DNA from 3 places in the Bacillus sp. CGMCC 1.16607 genome. Region 1 is predicted to be linked to each of the others. Evidence: riboswitches for the same ligand, from Rfam matches in the RefSeq annotation. Region 1 holds a riboswitch; each other region holds the start of a gene.

What was found. Region 1 has a riboswitch for S-adenosylmethionine ahead of ACFSO7_RS11140 (O-acetylhomoserine aminocarboxypropyltransferase/cysteine synthase family protein). Riboswitches for the same ligand answer to the same signal wherever they lie in the genome.
Region 2: linked by a shared signal. The riboswitch ahead of mtnW (2,3-diketo-5-methylthiopentyl-1-phosphate enolase) and the one ahead of ACFSO7_RS11140 (O-acetylhomoserine aminocarboxypropyltransferase/cysteine synthase family protein) in region 1 are both predicted to bind S-adenosylmethionine.
Region 3: linked by a shared signal. The riboswitch ahead of ACFSO7_RS15765 (YezD family protein) and the one ahead of ACFSO7_RS11140 (O-acetylhomoserine aminocarboxypropyltransferase/cysteine synthase family protein) in region 1 are both predicted to bind S-adenosylmethionine.

Annotation. Positions count from the first base shown of each region.
Region 1 covers NZ_JBHUJX010000018.1:179,656-187,413, reverse strand. The annotation lists gene ACFSO7_RS11180 (acetyl-CoA C-acetyltransferase) at 1-188, shown strand, start outside; gene ACFSO7_RS11175 (acyl-CoA dehydrogenase family protein) at 207-1,991, shown strand; gene ACFSO7_RS11170 (arsenate reductase family protein) at 2,151-2,507, shown strand; gene gcvH (glycine cleavage system protein GcvH) at 2,639-3,022, shown strand; gene ACFSO7_RS11160 (toprim domain-containing protein) at 3,346-3,696, shown strand; gene ACFSO7_RS11155 (thioredoxin family protein) at 3,703-4,008, shown strand; gene ACFSO7_RS11150 (MFS transporter) at 4,122-5,369, shown strand; gene ACFSO7_RS11145 (SCP2 sterol-binding domain-containing protein) at 5,497-5,892, shown strand; SAM riboswitch class I at 6,243-6,344, shown strand; gene ACFSO7_RS11140 (O-acetylhomoserine aminocarboxypropyltransferase/cysteine synthase family protein) at 6,420-7,736, shown strand.
Region 2 covers NZ_JBHUJX010000008.1:396,961-404,718, forward strand. The annotation lists gene ACFSO7_RS04795 (pyridoxal phosphate-dependent aminotransferase) at 1-862, shown strand, start outside; SAM riboswitch class I at 953-1,065, shown strand; gene mtnW (2,3-diketo-5-methylthiopentyl-1-phosphate enolase) at 1,141-2,355, shown strand; gene ACFSO7_RS04805 (2-hydroxy-3-keto-5-methylthiopentenyl-1-phosphate phosphatase) at 2,355-3,029, shown strand; gene ACFSO7_RS04810 (methylthioribulose 1-phosphate dehydratase) at 3,019-3,648, shown strand; gene ACFSO7_RS04815 (1,2-dihydroxy-3-keto-5-methylthiopentene dioxygenase) at 3,677-4,210, shown strand; gene ACFSO7_RS04820 (aspartyl-phosphate phosphatase Spo0E family protein) at 4,440-4,703, shown strand; gene ACFSO7_RS04825 (ZIP family metal transporter) at 4,766-5,497, opposite strand; gene ACFSO7_RS04830 (electron transfer flavoprotein subunit beta/FixA family protein) at 5,993-6,817, shown strand; gene ACFSO7_RS04835 (electron transfer flavoprotein subunit alpha/FixB family protein) at 6,852-7,758, shown strand, end outside.
Region 3 covers NZ_JBHUJX010000022.1:147,557-155,314, forward strand. The annotation lists gene ACFSO7_RS15760 (ABC transporter permease) at 1-491, shown strand, start outside; SAM riboswitch class I at 626-731, shown strand; SAM riboswitch class I at 813-918, shown strand; gene ACFSO7_RS15765 (YezD family protein) at 983-1,135, shown strand; gene ACFSO7_RS15770 (PPC domain-containing DNA-binding protein) at 1,328-1,837, shown strand; gene ACFSO7_RS15775 (MetQ/NlpA family ABC transporter substrate-binding protein) at 1,834-2,652, shown strand; gene ACFSO7_RS15780 (methionine ABC transporter ATP-binding protein) at 2,700-3,713, shown strand; gene ACFSO7_RS15785 (methionine ABC transporter permease) at 3,717-4,388, shown strand; gene ACFSO7_RS15790 (enoyl-CoA hydratase/isomerase family protein) at 4,400-5,176, shown strand; gene ACFSO7_RS15795 (alpha-hydroxy-acid oxidizing protein) at 5,195-6,343, shown strand; gene ACFSO7_RS15800 (CaiB/BaiF CoA transferase family protein) at 6,380-7,555, shown strand; gene ACFSO7_RS15805 (RNA polymerase sigma factor) at 7,686-7,758, shown strand, end outside.

The DNA.
Region 1 (7,758 bases):
GAATCGATGAAGAAAAAGTGAATGTAAATGGCGGTGGAATTGCTTTAGGTCATCCACTTGGCTGTACAGGGGCAAAACTGACCTTAACACTTATTCATGAAATGAAACGTAGAAATGAGCAATTTGGCCTTGTCACGATGTGTATTGGCGGCGGTATGGGCGCTGCAGGAGTATTTGAACTATTGTAAATTTAAGGAGGAATCATAATGACTAATCAAACAGATCATTTAATAAAAGGTGGAAGCTTTTTAATCGAAGATGTAACGAAAGAGCAAGTTTTTACACCAGAAGATTATACAGACGAGCAATTAATGATAGCCAAAACTACCGAGGACTATGTAACGAATGAAGTATTACCAGAGGTTGAGCATTTAGAAAACCATGAATTCGACCGTTCTGTGAAACTATTAAAACAAGCAGGTGAATTAGGCCTTCTTGGTGCTGATGTTCCAGAAGAGTATGGTGGATTAAGCCTAGACAAAGTTAGCTCAGCGCTTATTGCTGAAAAAATGTCTCGTGCAGGAGGATTTTCTATTTCCCACGGCGCGCACGTTGGAATCGGTTCATTGCCGATTGTATTATTCGGTAATGAAGAGCAGAAGCAAAAATACCTTCCAGCCTTGGCTACTGGTGAAAAATTAGCAGCATATGCTTTGACAGAGCCAGGCTCAGGATCAGATGCTTTAGGTGCTCGTACGACTGCAAAACTAAATGCAGCAGGTACCCATTATATCCTAAACGGTGAAAAACAATGGATTACCAATGCTGGATTTGCTGATGTATTTGTTGTTTATGCAAAAATTGATGGCGAGCATTTCTCTGCTTTCATCGTTGAAAGAGAATACAATGGGGTTTCAACTGGTGCAGAAGAAAAGAAAATGGGTATTAAAAGCTCATCCACTCGTACATTAATCTTACAAGATGCCGAAGTTCCAGTTGGAAATCTACTTGGAGAAGCAGGAAAAGGTCATATTATTGCCTTCAATATTTTAAATATCGGTCGTTATAAGCTTGGAGTTGGTGCGGTAGGTGCTTCTAAACGTGCTTTTGAAATTACTGTACAATATGCAAACGGGCGCCAACAATTCAAAACGCCAATCTCTCAATTCAATTTAACGAAAGAAAAATTATCGACTATGGCCTCAAAACTTTATGCAGCTGAAAGCTCCGTTTACCGTACAGTTGGATTATTTGAAGATCGTATGAGTAAATTGTCTGAGGAAGAAGTAAAAGATGGAAAAGAAGTAGCGAAATCCATTGCTGAGTATGCGATTGAATGTTCATTGAACAAGGTATTTGCTACAGAAACTTTAGATTATATTGCCGATGAGGGCGTTCAGATTCATGGTGGCTATGGCTTTATGGCGGAATACGAAATTGAAAGAGTGTACCGTGATTCACGTATTAACCGTATTTTTGAAGGTACGAATGAAATTAACCGTCTACTAGTACCTGGTACTTTTGTACGTAAAGCGATGAAAGGTGAATTACCACTATTCCAAAAAGCTTTACAATTACAAGAAGAGTTAATGATGATGATGCCAGAAGAGCCTGGTGATGAACCATTAGCACAAGAAAAATATTTAGTAAAAAATGCGAAGAAAATTGGCTTATTGGCTGCGGGTCTTGCTGCTCAAAAATTTGGAAAAGAACTTGAAAAAGAGCAAGAAATCTTAGTTAATATTGCTGATATTATTTCGAACGCCTATGCAATGGAATCAGCTGTATTACGTACAGAAAAAGCGATCGAGAAATTCGGACTTGAGAAGAGCAAGCAAAAGCTTCTTTACACACAAATCTTCTGTCAAGAAGCATTCAATGAAATAGAACAGCATGCAAAAGAAACACTTGTCGCTACAGAGCAAGGGGACACTTTAAGAATGCTAGTTTCTGCTTTACGTAAATTTACTCGCCATACACCAATTAATGTGATTGCAAAGAAACGTGAAGCTGCAGAAAAATTAATCGAAGCAGAGAAATTTATCGTTTAATTTTGGAAAGCTCCCTTTTTTAAGGGGGCTTGATTTTTTGCATGAAGGAAGGATTTTTTGAAAAAAAGTCGAATGATTTAGATGGATGATCTTATTAGGAAAATTCGTCAAAATATGCTACTATTCAATTGAGACAATGTCGATTAGGTGGTGAAAAAGGTGAATTTAACCTTTTATTGTTATCCAAAGTGCGGAACCTGTCGAAGTGCGAAAAAATGGTTAGATCAACACAATCTTTCCTATCAGGAAATACATATTGCAGAATCGCCGCCTTCAGTGAAAGAGATAAAAGAAATCTATCTTAAAAGCGGGATAGACTTGAAGAAATTTTTTAATACAAGTGGCATAAAATACCGCGAGTTAGGTTTAAAAGACAAGCTTAAAACAGCCACAGAACAAGAGATGTTTGAGCTATTGGCAAGTGATGGCATGCTCATTAAACGTCCATTAATCAGTGATGGAAATAAAGTGACTATAGGTTTTAATGAAAAAGATTTTGCCAAAGTATGGTTATAGATAGGCAATTAGGGCAAATTCTTTAAGTATGCTAATAAATTAATTTAGGATATCATCATTTAATATGATAGATAATGCATTCAGAATGGATTCAAGCTGAGTGCTGATAATTAATAATGGAGGGATTAGGGATGAATACACCAAAGGAATTACGTTATTCTGAAGAACATGAATGGGTTAAAGTTGAAGGAGAACAAGTACGCATAGGAATTACTGATTTTGCTCAATCTGAATTAGGTGATATCGTATTCGTTGAACTACCAGAAGTAGGCGATGCTGTAACTGCTAATGAGCCATTTGGTAGTGTAGAATCGGTTAAAACTGTTTCTGAGCTATATGCACCAATTAGCGGAAAAGTAGTCGCTATTAACGAAGATTTAAACGACAGCCCAGAATTCGTAAACGAATCTCCATATGAGAAAGCTTGGATGATCGTGATTGAACCAACTGATGCTGGGGAAATAGATAGCTTAATGTCTGCAGAACAGTATGAGGAAATGGTAAAAGAAGATTAAATAGAAAAGCGGAAGCGGCTTGTTCAGCCCCTACAAGGAACCTCGAGGACGACAAAAACGCGACGTCCTGTCGCATTGTCGACACTCGTACATCCTGTACGTCGGGGCTAGCCGCTGTAGCTGGACAAAGACACAAGCACCTCGGATCACGAGGTGCTTGCTTTCATTATTTTTCAATACATTCTTTGTAAAACGGGGCACTATAAATATAAAATGATAAAGATGTTGCTGAAGAATCAATATGCGAAGATAGACTCTTACTGTCACACCATTCGGTCACATTAGGAATACTTTAAAGTAATCAATATCAACTATTATAGGTGATCATAATGCTAGATAAAGTTATTATTGTAGAGGGCACCTCAGATAAGAAAAAGGTTGAAAATATTGTGAAAGAGCCTGTTGAGATAATTTGTACAAATGGTACGATGAGCCTATCGAAAATGGATGAACTCATTGACTCTCTTCTAGAAAAAGAAGTATATATATTAGTGGATGCTGATGCGGCAGGAGAAAAGCTTCGAAAGCAGTTTAAACGTGAATTTCCTGAAGCTGGTCATCTTTATATTGATCGCTCTTATCGTGAAGTGGCAACGGCTCCTAGTAATCATTTAGCGAGCGTATTAATGGCTGCTAATATCGATGTGCATTCGGAACATTTAGAAAAAGGATGAATCGTATTGAATGAATTTAGCCAAGAAGATATAAAGCTTTTTTTGAAGGAAAATAAAACAGGATTGATTTACCTTTATACACCACTATGCGGAACATGCCAAATGGCCTCGAAAATACTAACTGTCACCTGTGAATTACTTCCAAATTTACACATCGCGAAAGCGAACCTCAATTATGCCGCAGATATCGCTGATATTCTATCAATTGAAAGTGTGCCTTGCTTAGTAAGCATAAAGGAGGGTCAACTACTCGAGAAAATCTATGCGTTCCATTCTGTTCCATATTTATATGAAAAACTAAAAGATGCTTAATGCATCTTTTTAATTTTTTTCAAAAAATTCTAATAGTCAGGCTTCTTTTGTTTACAAGGACAGCATGAAAGAATTATGATATTTAGGGGAGCGAAACATTAGGAGGAAAAGAAATGGCGTTTTATCAAGAATGGGCAAACCAAATTCGCAGCTATAATCGGAATATTCGATTGGCGTTATTAAGTAGCCTCTTCATCCAAATTGGTATGGGAATCTTTATGGTTATATATAATTTTTATATAAGAGAGCTTGGATATACCGAGCAAGTGAACGGTCAAATCATTTCAATGAATTCATTAGCCACCGCAATCATTTTAATACCAGCTGGTTTTTTAAGTGACCGCTTAGGGCGAAAAAAAGTCATGCTAATTGGAGCGGTCTTCACTGGAATTCTACTGATATGCAGAAGTATAACTGATATACAAAGCTTATTGATTTTGTTTGCCTTCTTAACTGGAACGACAATGGCTTTTCTGCAAGTTTCTGGTGTCCCGTGGTTGGCTGAAAATTCAACCCAAGAGCAAAGGGTTCATCTTTTCAGTATTCAATTTGCGGCCATGACTGGAGCAAATGTGATTGGAAATGTATTAGGTGGAACCTTGACGGACCTTTTCTCTCTTTTCTTTACCGAAGTAGAAAGTATTCGTTATACATTACTTATTGGGTCTGTCATTTTTTTAATTGGAATTTTTCCTATTTTAAAATTTAAAGAATTACCCAAAAAAGAACAAAATCGTCCAGTTAAAGAAAAACGTTTAGCCCAAAAAAACAACTACAAGTTAGTCATTTTATTTGCGATCCCTTCACTAATTATCGGTGTTGGGGCTGGGCTAGTGATCCCATATTTAAATTTGTATTTTTCAGACCGATTTGCAGCCTCTAATACAACAATTGGTTTTATTATTTCACTCGGTCAAGCGGCGACGGCTATTGCTATGATTATCGGTCCTCTTGTTGTGAAGAAATTAGGGGAGGTCAGGGCTGTTGTTGTCTTGCAATTACTGTCATTGCCATTTCTATTATTAACGGCTTATACGGAAAATCTATGGCTTGCAGCGGTTGGTTTTTTATTTAGGCAAGCATTAATGAATGCGGGAAACCCAATACAGACATCATTAATGATGTCTAAAGTAGACGATTCGATGAAGGGGTTGGCCAATTCGGTAAACCAGATGGTATTCAATCTTGGTTGGGCTTTAATGGGACCTGTTTCAACAGGAATCGTAATTAAATACGGCACTTACTGGGGCTACGCTACAGTCTTTACGATTACGGCATCCTTATATTTAATTGGTTCAGTGTATTATTATCTTGTTTTCAAAAGAATCATTGACGAAAAAAAGCTGAAAACAGCTAGTTAGTTTTTACATATTTCTCGGGAAATTAATTATTTTGTCGAAGTGCATGAGGGTATTTGTCGAAGGAAAATTAAAGGATTTGTCCCAAGAAAGCTGAATAGTAATGGTGATGACTAAAGAGGTGATTGCCATGAAGAAATATATTCAAAGCTGGGTGTATTCTTTACAGAAAAATCCATCTGTACTTATATTAACTCATTCTAGTGATATGTTAGTTTGTTTCGATATCGGACATAAAACTGTATATGTATCATTTTCAAATGGAGAGGTTGAATTAGGCAAAAACACGGTGGAAAAGGTTCCAAATGTAAAGATCCATGGAACAAGCGATAATTTTGAAAAATTGATAACTGGACAATATCACCTTAGAAAAATGGTCAATCAAAGACAAATTTCTATTCAAGCTTCCTTTCGAAATACCCTACTACTTGAGGCTATATTTCAATTGGCGAGTTTACAATTCGTTTCAGAGTCAGAATGTTTTTGGGACTATGAAAATTGTCTAGCTCCAGTGCCCAGCGCCTAGTGTACTGTCCCTCTCCTCCTTACGATAAGTCAACATCGAATCGCTATCGCTCTTCGTGTTTCCTTTATCTCATGCATCAAAAAGCGAGGCGACTGACCAGCCCCGACAAGCATAAGACGGTCCTGACAAGAAGATTGCCTTTTACCTTCTTGTCAGGAGTGGCTTATGACCTCGAGGGGCTAGGAGCCGCAGCTAGACTGCGGAGCAGACCAGTCCATACGTCGCTAAACGGGCACTTCCGCTTTTCTATCAGAAATTTCTAAAAAATAACTTGACGTTTGTAAAAACCGTGTGATAAGATTCATTTAAATTTAGCGCTAAATATAAAATTTACCATTAAAACTTAATATTTCTTATCAAGAGAGGTGGAGGGACTGGCCCTATGAAACCCGGCAACCGGTTAGATTACACGGTGCTAAATCCAGCAGGGGGAACACTCTGGTAGATAAGAAGAGATGATAGTTAACCTCTTCTTTTAGAAGAGGTTTTTTGATTTCTCTTCAAATATAATTTAGGGAGAGATGGCAATGACAGAACAACAAAAAAAATATCGATTTGAAACATTAGGGGTTCATGGGGGATTAAAACCAGATCCTGTCACCGGTGCAAGAGCAGTGCCTATTTATCAAAATAACGCCTACCAATTTCAAAATACAGAACATGCAGCTAACTTGTTTGGACTGAAGGAATCAGGATACATATACACAAGAATTCACAACCCAACTGTCACCGTTTTTGAAGAAAGGGTAGCCCTATTAGAAGGAGGAGTGGGAGCATTGGCTGTAGCAAGTGGAATGGCTGCCATCACTCTAGCTATTTTGAACATTGCACAAGCTGGTGATGAAATCGTATCAGCCTCCACTCTTTATGGGGGAACATACAATTTGTTCGCTACAACATTACCAAAGTATGGAATTAAAGTAACGTTTGTGGATCCAGAGCGACCAGAGAATTTCGCCGAAGCCATAACAGACAAAACGAAAGCCATTTTTGCTGAGACCATCGGAAATCCTTCATTGCGAGTGTTAGATATTGAAAGAGTTGCAGAAATTGCACATTCACATGGGCTACCACTCATCGTAGATAATACATTTGCAACTCCATACCTTTGCCGCCCAATTGAGTATGGAGCAGATATCGTTATTCATTCTGCAACGAAATGGTTATTGGGTAATGGAACAACCTTAGGAGGAGTAATTGTTGATGGTGGGAAGTTTGATTGGAGTTCATCGAAATTTCCTGGTTTCAATGAACCAGATCCTAGCTACAACAATATCGTTTACAGTGAGGTACTTGGACCCATTGCCTATATTATAAAGGCGAGAGTTCAATTATTACGTGATTTAGGACCTTCCTTAAGTCCGCAAAATGCGTTCCAATTTGCACTTGGTCTCGAAACTTTGCATGTGAGAATGAAGGAACATATTGCCAATACAAAAGAACTGATTCATTATCTAGAACAGCATCCTGCTGTAGCTTGGATCGCTTATCCAGGACATGAAGATCACCGAGATTATGAGTTAGCAGAGAAATATTTGCCAAAAGGTGCAGGCTCAGTGGTAGTGTTTGGAATTAAAGGTGGTAGAGAGGCTGGAGCAAAACTTATTGATTCTTTAGAGCTCTGGGCACATGTGGCTAATGTTGGAGATGCGAAAAGCTTGATCATTCATCCTGCAAGCACGACTCATCAGCAATTGGATCAGGATGGATTAATCGCTGCCGGAGTATCGGAAGATTTAATTCGTTTATCCGTGGGCATAGAGCATATCGAAGATTTAATCGAGGATCTTGAGCAAGCAATTGAAATATCGACAGGAATTCGTTCGAGAGCTTTAAAAGTTTAGTATTTATTAGCGATTATTACCA
Region 2 (7,758 bases), on a different contig from region 1:
GAAGGCAGGGCTTGTAGAAATTCCACAATGCCTATTAAATCCTGGAGACACCATACTAGTCCCTGATCCCGGTTATCCCGATTATTTATCAGGTGTAGCCCTTGCAAAGGCAAATATGGCTATTATGCCTTTACTTGAAGAAAATCATTTCCTACCAAATTATGAAAATATCGATCCTGCCATTCTAGAGAAGTCAAAACTTATGTTTATTAATTATCCAAATAACCCGACAGGTGCAACTGCAACACCTGAATTTTTTTCGAAAACAGTAGAGCTGGCAAAGAAGAACAATATTTGTGTTGTTCACGATTTTGCCTATGGAGCCATTGGGTTTGATGGTAAAAAGCCTCTTAGCTTCTTACAAACGGAAGGTGCAAAAGATATTGGGATTGAGATTTATACATTATCAAAAACATATAATATGGCTGGCTGGCGGGTTGGATTTGCTGTCGGAAATCGAAGTGTAATTTCAACGATTGAACTTATGCAGGATCACTTATATGTGAGTATTTTTGGCGCGGTTCAAGAAGCTGCAGCAGAGGCGTTAAACGCTTCACAACAATGTGTAGAAGAACTAAACGATCTTTATGAATCACGAAGAAATGTACTGATAGAGGGATTGAAGTCCATCGGATGGAATGTAACAGCCCCAAAGGGTTCCTTTTTTGCTTGGTTAAAGGTCCCAGAAGGATTTACCTCAGAAGAATTTGCCGACTATTTATTAGAGAAGGTGCAAATTGCTGTCGCACCTGGACTTGGATTTGGGAGTTATGGGGAAGGTTATGTTCGCGTTGGCTTATTAACCTCGGAAGAAAGGATGCACGAAGCAGTTAGAAGAATCCAATCTTTGAAAATATTCTAAAAAATATGTTGACAACTTAAAAAAATCCTGTCATAATCCATATTAATTTGAGAAAACAATATCATTAACTTTAAAATAGAATAAACGATTTTCTTATCAAGAGCAGGCGGAGGGACTAGCCCAATGAAGCCCGGCAACCGATTTTATGAATAATTCATAAAGCACGGTGCTAATTCTTGCAGCATAAAGCTGATAGATAAGAGGACGTTAGTTTGTCACGCTAACCTCTTCTTATTTGAAGAGGTTTTTTTATTGCTTTAGGGAAGGAAGTATCCATCATGAATGATTTAATAGCAACGTATTTGATAAAAGAAATAAATGGAAGCCCGTTAAAAAAAGCTGAAGAAATAGCTTTAGGTTTAACCATCGGTTCTTGGACAGACCTGCCTGAACTTGAACAAAATCAACTGAAAAAGCATAAAGGTAAAGTTGTTTCGATTGAAGAGATAACTGATAAGGAAGGCGAAGCCATTATAAAAATTGCCTATCCGCTTCTAAACTTTTCAGCGGATATACCGGCGATATTAACAACCGTATTTGGAAAGCTTTCGCTTGATGGTAAAGTCAAACTTATCGATTTAACTTTCCCTGAACAGTTAAAAAAAGCTTTTCCGGGTCCTAGATACGGAATAGAAGGCATTAGAAAATTGCTCAATGTCTACAATCGTCCTCTACTCATGAGTATTTTCAAAGGCGTAATCGGTAGAGATCTTGATTTTTTATCTAAACAACTAATGGCACAAAGCTTTGGTGGAATTGACATCGTCAAGGATGATGAAATTCTCTTTGAAAACGAACTTACCCCATTTGAAAAACGAATTGTTGCTGGTAAGAAAATATTAAAAACAACTCTTGAAGAAACGGGCAATCGAACCTTGTATGCTGTTAATTTAACAGGAAGATCATCTAGTCTAAGAGATAAAGCAAGAAAAGCGGCTGAATTAGGAGCAGATGTATTATTATTTAATGTATTTTCATACGGATTAGATAGTTTACAAGAATTACGTGAAGATCAAGAAATTGGATTACCGATAATGGCTCACCCTGCTGTTAGTGGATCTTTTCTTTCTTCAAGTCATTACGGATTCTCACATGCTTTGATTTTAGGAAAATTACTGCGATATGCTGGAGCAGATTTCTCCTTATTCCCTTCACCATATGGATCGGTTGCACTTGAGAAAGTGAAAACATTGGCAATCAAACAAGAGCTTTTGAAAGAAGATGAATTCTTTTTAAAGACATTCCCTGTTCCATCGGCAGGAATTCATCCAGGACTCGTTCCGTTATTAATCAATGATTTCGGTACTGACTCTATTATCAATGCTGGTGGTGGTGTACATGGACACCCAGGAGGGGCATCATCAGGGGGAAAAGCTTTTCGACAAGCAATTGATATCCACTTATTAGGAAAAACTCTACAAGAAGGCGCATCATACTATCCAGAATTAAAGGTAGCCCTAGAGCTTTGGGGACCTAAGGAGGTAAGAGCCTAATGATAAAACCAGTCATTTATTGTGATTTTGATGGCACCATCACAGAGAAGGATAATATTATTGCCATCATGAATGAGTTTGCACCACCTGAATGGGAGCCAATTAAAAACGATATTTTGTCTCAAAAAATTAGTATCGAAGAAGGCGTTGGTAAAATGTTTGCTTTATTACCAAGTACCTTAAAGGATGAAATTGTTCAGTTTTCGTTGAAACACGCTGTCATCCGCGAAGGCTTCAACGAATTACTGCAGTTGACTAAGGGAGAAAATATTCCTTTCTATGTCGTTAGTGGGGGGATTGATTTCTTCGTACACCCTATTTTGGAACAAGTAGGATTCATTGGAAATATTTATTGTAACAGTGCTGATTTTTCTAAGCAAAACATTCAAATCCGATGGCCAAATCCTTGTGACCAAAATTGTCAAAACGGCTGTGGTTGTTGTAAACCAAGCATTATCCGGAAATTAAAAAGCGAAAATGAATTTACGATTGTTATTGGCGATTCGATTACAGATTTAGAAGCAGCTAAGCAGGCAGACTTTGTTTTCGCGAGAGATTTTTTAGCAGAAAAATGTGAGCAGCTAAAAATAAAGCATAAGAAATTTAACACTTTTTATGACTGCTTCGATTCAATAAAGGAATTGACAAGGGGGGAATTAGCCAATGTTACATGAGAAATGGAATGAGTTAGCAGATGTTAAAGATGAGCTTGCAGCAAGGGATTGGTTTATGGGGACGAGTGGTAATTTAGCCATTAAAGTTCAAGATGACCCACTACAATTTTTAGTAACAGCTAGTGGCAAAGATAAGCGTCAAAGAACGAATGAGGATTTTTTGCTTGTGGACGAATTTGGCAGACCTGCTAATGATACTCATTTAAAACCTTCTGCTGAAACGCTATTGCATGTTGAAATTTATCGCCGAACGAACGCAGGCTGTAGCTTGCATGTCCACACAATTGATAATAACGTCATTTCAGAAGTTTATGGGGATCGTGGAGAGGTTTCATTTCAAGGACAAGAGCTAATTAAAGCGTTTGATCGATGGGAGGAAGATGCTATCCTAAAAATCCCGATTATCCGTAACTACGCTCATATCCCTTCTTTAGCTAAAGCATTTTCGGATCATATTCAAGGAGATTCAGGTGCCGTTTTAATTCGTAATCACGGGATTACGGTTTGGGGAAGATCGGCATTTGAAGCAAAAAAAATCTTAGAGGCATCTGAGTTTTTATTCCGATATCAACTTCGGTTATTAGAACATAAACCATTTCAATTATTTAAAGTTGTATAATGAAATTATTCTAGAAAGGAAGATAAAAATGGCTTATATTCAATTACAAAAAACAGGAAATCAAATTCATAATCAAGAGGAAGTTTTAGATTTTTTAAATAAGCAGGATGTCATTTACGAAAATTGGGATATTAATAAGCTGCCGAAGAGTTTAGTTGAGAAGTTTTTATTATCAGATGTGGAGAAGGAAGAAATATTAAGTGCCTTCTCAGATGAAATTGCTGACATCTCAGAACGACGAGGATATAAAGCACAAGATGTCATCGCTTTATCTGAAAATACTCCCAATCTTGAAACATTATTAGTTAATTTTCAAAAGGAACATCATCATACAGATGATGAGGTTCGATTTATTGTAAGTGGCCATGGGGTTTTCATTATTCAAGGGAAGGATGGAGAATTTTTTGAAGTTCATCTAGAGCCAGGTGATCTCATTTCCGTACCAGAAAATATTCGCCATTACTTTACATTAAAAGAAGATCGAAAAGTGGTTGCCGTAAGAATATTTGTTACAACGGAAGGTTGGGTACCGATTTATAATCACGACGAGGTCATTGCATAAGCAGTTTTAGCCTTTCATCATTTGATGAAGGGCTTTCGATTTTTTGGAGATGAAATTTGTCGAAAACATAGGACCTACGACTAAACAAACTGTCGAATCAATTAGTATAAATAGAACTTTTGTCTAATTTTGCGATTCTATTTACATTTTTACATATTATTGTCATAATCGTTCAAGTATAGATAAATTATTTAATGGTAAATGGAATGTTGATTAGGGGGAAAAAGAGTTGTGCCTGACAGAAAAGAAGCATTCTAATCGAATGTTAGATGAGATTAACAAAGTTAGAGAAATAATGATGAAATCTGCCGCCGTGACAGGATTTACTAGCGATGAAACCATTCATTATAGCCAAGAATTGGACAAGCTCATTTACGAATACCAATGTACCTTTCGTAGGGAACAAAAGAACACAAAAGATGTAAAAATTACTTTTACACAAATGCTCATTTGGCCTAGAGCTTCTTTAACCTCTGAGATTATATATATATAGAAGAAAAGGGACTAAAGAATCGAACTCTAGTCCCTTTAAAATTAAATTAATAGTGCCTAAAATTAGAAAATATCAATAATGAGTATCATAAATAGTAATCCAAATATAAATGAATAAGTGGATGAACGTTCATTTCCATCACCGTGGCTTTCTGGGATTAATTCCTTATAAATGATAAACAGCATCGCTCCAGCCGCAAACGCAAGTCCATACGGAACAAGCACTTTCACATAATTAGTAAGGTAGTAACCTAACAATGACGTAACAATCTCAATTGCACCTGTAAGAGTAGAAATGAAAAAAGCTTTCCATTTATTAATTCTTTGATTAATTAAAAATAAGGCAACCAATAGACCTTCTGGTGCGTTTTGAAAACCAATTGCGAAGGCAATCATATTTCCAGTTTCTCCGTGATTTGATGCATAGCTAACCCCGACAGAAAGGCCTTCCGGAATATTATGAAGCGTAATCGCTGCGATAATTAACAATGCTTTTTCATCGAACTGCAATCCACTTTTCGAATGATGTAAATCAATATGTGGGATATTTTTTTCCATTACATTTAAAGTATAAACCCCAAGAAAAATACCAATCGCTAAAGGGGGGAAGCCTGCATAGCCAAGTGCCTCAGGTATGAGCCCTAACATTGATGCTGCCATCATAACACCAGCAGTGAAGGCTAATAATGTATCCCGCCATCTATGAGTAAGAGAATGATTCATAAATAGGATAATCAATGCTCCCAAACCAGTTGATAAGGCTGATAATATACTTCCAATTACCACTTCGCTCATGGAATTGTCCTCCTTCTTCTGAAAATTTATCATTTTCGAACATTTGTGTGATTTTTATCATTGTTTATATCTATATATTTCTTATAGTATAAGTAATGGTTATTATACTTCAGCATTAGACTTCCACATAGCCTACCTATTACATTATTAAATACCTTCATTGATCAGCTAGATTAGCTTGAATATAAGATAATGCATTTATTCTACTACACTTATTTGATGAACGATACAATTTTTCCTTTGCGCAACATAATTACATAATTAATTGATGGACTATCGCCTAGTGTTATTCATTCTATATCATATTCAATGAACAGAAATGGTTACAATTTTTTTGCAAATGATTTTTGTGAATATATTCACATGTTAACCGATAATTTAACTTGTTTGTACTATGCTTATATTACGAGTCATATATCGTAATAAGAGCATTTTCAAATAAATATGAAAGCAGCACTTTTTACAATTCCTAAAATAGAGGAGGTCAACAATTACATGCATATTGTCGTTTGTGTTAAGCAAGTTCCTGATACAAAAATTATTAAAATTAATCCAAAAACAAACACTCTAGACCGTCGCAGTGCACCTGCCATATTAAATCCTTACGATGCACATGCTGTTCAAGAGGCTGTTAGACTTAAAAAACTGATTGGCGGTACCGTTTCTGTCCTATCTATGGGACCGCCCCAAGCGACAGCTGTTATTAAGAAAAGTATCGAAATAGGGGCTGATGAAGGCTATCTCATTTCTGATCGTGCATTTGCTGGAGCAGATACACTTGCAACTAGCTATGCATTATCTAAAGCTCTTGAAAGAATTGCAAAGGACAAACCAATTGATATGGTAATATGCGGAAAACATGCAATCGATGGTGATACTGGTCAAGTAGGTCCTGGAATTGCTAGACGACTTGATATTCCGCCAATTACAAATGTAATAGAAGTAACTGATGTGAATGAAAAAGAAAAAACGGTTATCATCAAAAGAAAATTGACCAATGGTTATGAATTGATTCAAACTCAAATACCTTGCCTGTTAACGGTTGAGAAAGAAATTAACAAAATTGAATATTCACCACTTCCTAATATGATAAAGGCTGCAAGATATGAGTCTATCATTTGGACTGTCGGGGATCTTGAAAATGTGGACAGAGTACAGCTAGGTTTGAAAGGTTCGCCAACGATCGTTGGAAAAATGTTTACTCCACCGAAACCAGAAGGTGGTAAAAGACTTGAAGGGACTTCAGATGAACAGGTGAAACAACTTGTTGAATTACTTTTGGAGAAAAAAGAACTTTTTGCTTTACCGACGAAAAAATAAGAGGCAATTAACCTATTGATAAGGAGGGTCACCTATGAATCTTGAAGAATACCAAGGGGTTTGGGTATTCATTGAACAAAATGAAGGTGAAATTGAAGGTGTTTCACTTGAGTTATTAGGTGCAGGCAGAACATTGGCTGATAAATTAGAAGTTCCACTTTCAGGTGTATTATTGGGCGATGGTGTACGACACTTAGCAAATCAAGTTATCTATCATGGGGCTGATGAAGTGTATGTGATCGACCATCCCGTGTTAAAAGATTATCGGACAGAATCCTATATGAAGGGTGTTATGTTGTTAGCAGAAAAATACAAACCGGAAATCTTTTTATATGGTGCAACTCCTAACGGAAAAGATTTAGCAAGTGCGGTGGCAACTGACTTAAGCACAGGATTAACAGCTGACACAACTATGCTAGACATTGATTTAAATAACCGGCTTTTTGAAGCTAGTCGACCTGCATTCGGTGGAAATATTATGGCAACGATCTTATGTAAAAAACATCGCCCTCAAATGGCGACAGTACGTCCGAAGGTAATGAAGGCATTAGAGCCAGACTCAAGCCGAGTTGGAAAAATTATCGAAGAGACTATTTCTTTAAAAGAAGAGGATATGCGAACAAAAGTACTTGAAATTGTGAAGGATTTATCAAAGAAGGCAAATTTAGCTGAGGCCCATGTTATCGTTTGTGGTGGGAAAGGTATGGGTGATTATCAAAACTTCCAAATGCTTTATGAACTTGCAGACACAATAGGTGCAAGTGTTGGAGGTACAAGAGATGTTGTTGAAGCTGGTTGGCTTCCACATGAGCAGCAAATCGGTCAAACAGGTGAGACGGTTACTCCTAAAGTTTACTTTGCAGTTGGAATTTCGGGTGCTATTCAACATGTTGTCGGTATGAAAAACTCCGAGACTATTATAGCCGTTAATAAAGATCCAA
Region 3 (7,758 bases), on a different contig from region 1:
ATTTCCAAGAAGAAGTAAGAAAAGAAAATGAAGAACGATTACGTTACTTGAATATTATATTCAGAGCATCTCCAGAAATTGAAAAGACAAAAACATCAAATAGGAAAAAGCCATTACTATTTCGTCAGTCTAAGAGAGTCTTCAAGAAACGCACAGCACAGAACGGTTTTATCGAGCTATTTTTAAAAATGATTGGCAGGAATTTCGCGTATTTAAAGGGGTACTTTCAAATGATCGGGACAACTGGCGTGGCCATAGTCGTATTACCCCCTGTTCTTTTTAAGATCATTATCTTAATTGGATTCTCTCTTTTTATTTTGTATTGGATAAGCAATTTATGGGATAAACTCATTTTAGCGCATCCTAATAGTAAACAGTATGTGAGCCATGAATCATATTATCAGGCTAGATTAAAAGCGAATCTATTTTTTTCGATTCCAGCGATTTGTTGTGTCTCGATTATTTTTCTCGTAACCATGTTAATCAAATAATCCCGATAATGGAAAAGATCCACGTAAAGTTGGTCAACTTTACAAACAGAGTTGGCATATTCTTTTTAAAAAAATCAAATTTGTTGTTGACAATTTTTAAATAGGTATTATAGAATCAACAGTATCATAATTAAATCTTATCCAGAGAGGTGGAGGGAACTGGCCCTTTGAAGCCTCGGCAGCAGACTCCTTTTGAGAACTGTGCCAATTCCAACAAGCGTAAAGCTTGGTAGATAAGTTAAGAGATGTCATCTTCCGTCCCTTCTTATGTTATCAAGTTAACATAGGAGGGATTTTTAATTTATATAAAAAAATAAAATTTTCTTATCAAGAGAGGTATAGGGACTGGCCCGATGACACCTCGGCAACAACTCATTCGTGAGAACTGTGCCAATTCCAGCAAGCATTTAAGCTTGATAGATAAGAAGAGTTAGATCACTTTGACCTCTTCTTGCCGTTGCCAAGAAGAGGTTTTTTATATGGAGGGTAATATGAAAGAGATTAATCAAAAAACTTTAGATCATATCATTGATACATTAAAAAAATTAGAATTCGGATCGGTAGTCGTTACTGTACATGATGGAAAAATCACTCAAGTTGAATCGACTGAGAAAAGACGGTTTACAGATAAAAAGATTGATTGAAGTAGGTAAAATGATAATGGAAAGTGAGTAAACACGTTCCAATTTAAGAACTAAATATTCCCGGGCTGACTGGACGACCAGAGGCCCCAATAAGACTTACATAAAGTATGTAAGCCTTATTGGGGCCTTTTTCGTTCAAAAAAGAAGGGGTTCTATTACATTTTTGGAGGTGACATAAATAATGGGGTAAGAATTCATTGTGCTGTTGGAGACACTGGAAAAACAGTAGCGGCCCGACTGCTACCTGGCACTGACCTGATAACAGGAATTGAACAGGTATGCAAAGAAAATGGGATAAAATACGCCTCTATCTTAAATTGTTTTGGCAGTTTATTGCGATCGGGATATTTTTATTTAGTCCCGAAGGTAAATTCGAAGATTGGTGCTGGATATGGTGAACTTAATGAAGTGGAAGGTCCAATTGAATTTTTGAATGGAACGGGTGTGGTTTGTCAGCGTGACAACCAATATGAAGTTCATATTCATGGCACGATGTGTGACCATAAAGGAAATGTTTTTGGTGGACATCTTGTAAAAGGGAAAAATCAAGTTCTGACAGTCGATCTTGTCCTGGTCGAAATAGAAGAAATGGCCCTTCTGCGCCAATTTGATGATGAGACAGAAGGCAACCAATTCTATCCAGTCAAATTGGGTGAAAGTGAAACGACATATTTAAAAAACAAACAGGAGGAAAGCAAATGAAAAAGCTAGCAATCATTTTATCTTTAATACTATTAGTAGGAGTTCTTGGAGCATGTGGAAAAACGGCTTCTGGGGATGGGAAACATTTAAATGACAAGAAATTAAAAATCGGAGTGACTTCAGGGCCACATGAACAAATTGTTGAAAAAGTAAAAGAGGTTGCTGCAAAAGAAGGCTTGGAACTCGAGCTAGTCGTCTTTTCGGATTACATTATGCCAAATACTGCATTAGCTGAAGGTGAATTAGATGTAAACAGTTATCAACACAAACCGTTCTTAGAGAAATTTAACGAAGACCATGATACCGAATTAGTAGAAGTAGCTAAAACCATTCTAAACCCAATGGGAGTGTATTCTGACAAGTTTGCTAGCATTGAAGACCTACCAAAAGGAGCGAAAGTAGGTTTACCTAATGATCCTACAAACGGAGCACGTGCTTTATATATTCTTGAAGAAGCAGGAATCATAAAAATTAAAGAAGATAAAAGAGAAACAGCTTCGATCTATGATTTAGAAGAAAACAAGCTTGATTTAGAATATATTGAATTAGACGCCGCTCAAATTCCGAAGCAATTAAGTGAACTAGATGCAGCTGCCATTAACACGAATTTTGCTTTAGAGGCTGGACTAAACCCGAAGAAGGATTCCATCCTTTTAGAGTCAACGAATTCACCATATGTTAATTACCTTGTAGTGCGTGAAGAAAACAAAAATGACCCAGTACTAAAAAAGCTTAAAAAGGCTTATCAGTCTGAAGAAGTAAAGCAATTCATCGAGAAGACATTTGGTGGTTCCGTCATTCCGAGCTGGGATTAATAAGAAGAGGTGATTCATCACCTCTTTTAAAAAGGGGGAACAACAACATGATTATATTAAAGAATATTTCCAAGAAATTTGAAACGAAAAAAGGGATTGTAGAAGCCGTAAAAGATGTTAATATCCACGTCCATAAGGCAGAAATTCATGGTGTGATTGGCTATAGTGGTGCAGGAAAAAGTACCTTGATTCGCTGTGTTAATTTACTTGAAAAACCAACGAGTGGTCAAGTTTTTATAAATGGAGAGGAAATTACCACTATATCTGCTAGTCATCTACAAGAAAAAAGAAAGAAAATAGGGATGATCTTTCAACATTTTAATTTATTAAAAACAGCAACAGTCTTTGATAATATTGCTATTCCATTAAAGCTAATGGGAGTGAACAGGGAAGAAATTCAAAGTCGGGTAAATAAATATTTAGAAATAGTAGGATTATCAGATAAACATAATGCCTACCCCGCCCAGCTGTCAGGGGGGCAAAAACAACGTGTCGCCATTGCAAGAGCCCTTGCTGGGGAGCCAGAAATTTTATTAAGCGATGAGGCTACAAGTGCTTTGGATCCTGAAACAACGGATTCCATTTTGGACTTATTATTGAAAATTAATCAAGAATTAGGAATTACAATCCTCCTAATCACACATGAAATGAATGTCATTCAAAAGATTTGTGACTACGTATATGTTATGGAGAACGGTGAAGTAATTGAACAAAACTCTGCTATTAACTTGTTTACAAAGCCCAAAAAAGAGACGACGACGAAGTTTTTAAATACGATCTCGCAACGAAAGTTATCCCCTTCATTAATCAAACAATTGAAAGTGAAAGGTTCGGTGCTACGACTTACTTTTGTCGGGGAATCAACAGGGCAGCCGTTACTAGCTTTAGTAAGCAAACAGTTTAACGTCAAACCCAATATTTTAACAGCTAATATTATTGAATTAAAAAATGGGATTGTCGGTAATTTAGTGGTTCACTTAATTGGAGATCAAAATGAAATCGACCAATCTATACAATTTTTAAAAGAACATGGTGTCGGTGTCGAAGAGTTGGAGGGATAATCAATGGACAGATTTGAGACATTTACTGAGCAGTGGATCCCGATTATTGGTAAGTCATTAGGAGAAACGTTTCAAATGGTTTCGATTTCTCTTGTGTTGTCTGTTTTAGTCGGAACTGGGCTTGGTATTCTTTTAGTGTTAACAAGATCTGGTCAACCGCTTGAAAATAAATGGACCTATCATGGATTAAACCTATTGATTAATATTATTCGGTCCGTCCCCTTTATCATTTTATTATTCTTTATCTTACCTTTTACAAAATGGGTTGCTGGAACAACGATAGGGGTAAAAGGAGTCATTGTTCCTCTAGTTATTTATACAGCTCCCTATATTTCTAGATTAGTAGAAACAGCCTTATTAGAAATGGACCATGGTGTCATTGAAGCGTATCAAGCGATGGGGATTAAGAAGAGACATATCATTTGGAACGTTATGTTAAGGGAATCAAGGTCATCGCTTGTTCTAGGACTTACGATTGCAACAGTAAGTTTAATTGGAGCAACCGCGATGGCAGGTTTAGTTGGCGCGGGAGGACTTGGAGATTTAGCGTATCGCTTCGGGCATTTACGATATGAGGTTGACGTGATGTATGCCACCGTGTTTATTTTGATTGTGATCGTACAAAGCATTCAAACAATAGGAAATAAATTAGCTACACAGTTGAAAAAGGACTAGAGGGTGAGATTTTGCCAAAAGAGCTTTATATTGAAAAAACTGGATCGATCGCTACGTTGATTATCAATCGACCAGATAAAAAGAATGCGTTCACTTTAGCCATGTTTGAAAAATTGCCCATTTTAATAGAAGAAGTTGAACAGGATTCTTCTATTAAAGTGCTTATCATTAAAGGAATTGATCAAACGGCTTTTTCAGCTGGTGCTGATATTACAGAGTTTTTGGAAAATCGCTTCTCAGAAAAGAAGGCGAAAGAATACAATGATAAAGCTCTTTATGCCGTTGATAGGCTATATCGATTTTCTAAACCAACCATTGCTGTGATCCAACGTCTTGCTGTTGGTGGAGGGCTAGAATTATCACTTGCCTGTGATTTTCGCTTTGCCTCCGATGATAGTCTACTGGGAATTCAAGCTGCTAAACTCGGATTTATTTATAACTTAACGAGCACGAAAAGATTACTAGATACGGTAGGACCATCAAAAACAAAAGAGCTACTTTTCTCTGCAAATTTAGTTGATGCAAAGGAAGCTTTGCGAATCGGATTAATAGACTATGTACAGAGCAGCGATGAAATACAAGGGCAAGCATTGCAATTGGCCGAGCAATTAGCAGAAAGGTCAACCGTATCGACTACTGGAATGAAAAAGGTGATCCAATCCATTTTAGATGGAGCTATCGAAGAGGATGAGGCGATTTCTTCACTCATATTGAAATCATTCCATTCAGAAGATTATAAGGATGGGATTCAAGCATTTTTGGAAGAAAGAAAACCACAGTTTAAATAGAATGGTAGGGAATAAATAATGAGTACGAAAACAAAAGAGAATGATGCCTTTCTACAAAGTATTAACTCATCAGAATATTTTCCGATTTCGTTTGAAGAGTTGGAGCAGGAAGCAAGAAAGAAAATGTCGGTAGGCGGTTTTGGTTATGTTCGATCGGGGGCTGGTGGAGAAGAGACGTTAAGGAAGAATAGCGATTCCTTTTCAAAGCTTTCGGTCATTCCTAGAGTATTGTCTAATGTATCCAATGTGGATACGAGTATTACTTTATTTGGTCGAACATACCCGTATCCGTTTTTATTAGCTCCAGTAGGAATGCTTAAGCTTGCACATGAAGATGCTGATTTGGCTGCAGTAAAAGGGGCATCCACTCACAACATTCCTTTTGTGTTAAGCACAGTTTCGAGTTATTCCATAGAAGATGTGGCTGCGGTTGCTGAAGAAAGTTCAAAATGGTTTCAACTTTATTGGTCAAATAATGAAGAAATTGCTTATCATATGGTCGAACGGGCAGAAGAATCAGGTTATGAAGCCATTGTATTAACCGTTGATACGGTTATGATGGGCTGGCGCGAAGAAGATATGAAAAATCGGTTTTCTCCATTAAAACAGGGAATCGGGAAAGCGAATTACGAGACAGATTCAGTTTTTCTAAATTCCTTAGAAAATCAAGATTCTGATGCAATCATCGAAGGAATTCTTAATAATATTCATCATCCTACACTTAATTGGAAGCATGTCGCCGCTCTAAAAGAGAAAACATCTTTACCTATTTTATTAAAAGGAATCCTTCATCCGGAAGATGCCAAATTGGCAATCGAAAATGGCGTGGATGGTATTATCGTCTCGAACCACGGTGGCAGACAGCTTGATGGAGTTATTTCAGCCATCGATGCCCTTCCTCAAATTGTAGAAGTAGTTAAAGGAAAGATTCCTGTTCTTTTAGACAGTGGAATTCGTCGAGGAGCTGATGTAGTAAAAGCACTTGCCTTAGGTGCAGATGCCGTTCTTATTGGCAGACCATTCGTATATGGTCTAGCTATAGCTGGTCAAAAAGGTGTAGAGAAAGTGCTCGAACATTTTATACAAGAAACAAAAGTTTCTATCGCTTTGGCTGGTGTTTCAAAAGTTTCAGATCTTCCATCAGTTAAAGTTATTAAAGAAAGTTGATCAGGGGGGGATTTTTAAGAAAGAGGAGTGAGACCAATGAAGCAAGCGTTAAATGGCCTCCGAGTCATTGATTTATCTCAAGTATTGGCGGGTCCTTATTGCACGATGGTTCTTGGGGATATGGGAGCAGATGTGATTAAAATTGAAAAGTTCCCAAACGGAGATGACACTCGTTCAATGGGGCCATATACAAAAGATGAAAGTTTTATGTATATGATGGTGAACCGCAATAAAAGAGGAATATGTATCGATTTGAAAAGTGATGAGGGTAGAGAGGTTCTCTATGAACTTGTTAAAACAGCAGATGTTCTGGTAGAAAATTTCCGACCAGGTATTACCACTAAATTACATATCGATTATGAAACATTAAGAAATATAAATCCCGAACTTATTTACTGTTCCATATCTGGCTATGGGCAAACAGGACCCTACAGCCAAAAGGGTGGATTTGATATTATAGCACAAGGAATGTCTGGTTTAATGGATATGACCGGCGAGAAAGGCGGAAAACCTGTTAAAGTAGGAATCGCCATTCATGATATCGCAGCGGCAGAAAATGCGATTCGCTCTATTTTGATGGCTTATATTCATAAGCTAAAAACAGGTGAAGGTCAATATATCGATATATCACTCGTTGAATCTGGACTTGCCTGGACAGTATGGGAAGCAGCAAGTTATTTTGGAAATGGTGAATTACCTAAACGAAATGGAACAGCCCATAGGGTTTCTGCCCCTTACCAAGGATATAAAACAAAGGATGGATTGATATTAATTGGTGCAGCCAATCAAAAGCTATGGGAAAAGCTTTGCCTCAACGTTATTCATACACCTGAATGGATTACAGACCCTCGTTACTTTACGAATAGTCTGCGTAATGATCATGTCGACGAGTTAGAAGAAGAGTTAGAAGAGATATTAATCCAACAAACTTCAGAATATTGGCTTGACTTATTAGAGAGAAATGGAATCCCATCAGGTCCCATTTATTCATATGATCAAACATTAAATGACCCCCATATTAAAGAGCGGAAGATGATTCTTGAATACGAGCATCCAGAAGCTGGATTAATGAAAACATTAGGTTTCCCAGCTAAATTTTCAAAAACTCCAGGACAATTGACAAAGCCAGCCCCCACACTAGGCCAACATAATGAGGAAATATTACAGGAATCAGGACTTTTCAGTGGAAAAATAAATTATAATAGAAGATAGTATAATTCCTTTAAAATAACTCACAAGCAGTGAGTTATTTTTTTTTACTTAAAATCTTTTTTCTAGTGTCACAATTATTCATTTCGTACGACTGATTAGTAATAAAGAGGAAAAGTAGGTGAAAACTGGTTTGAAAAAAAATAGAGAGCAGCTCGTTATGGAGTGGTATGAATTATTTTATGATGATCTGTATCGATTTATTT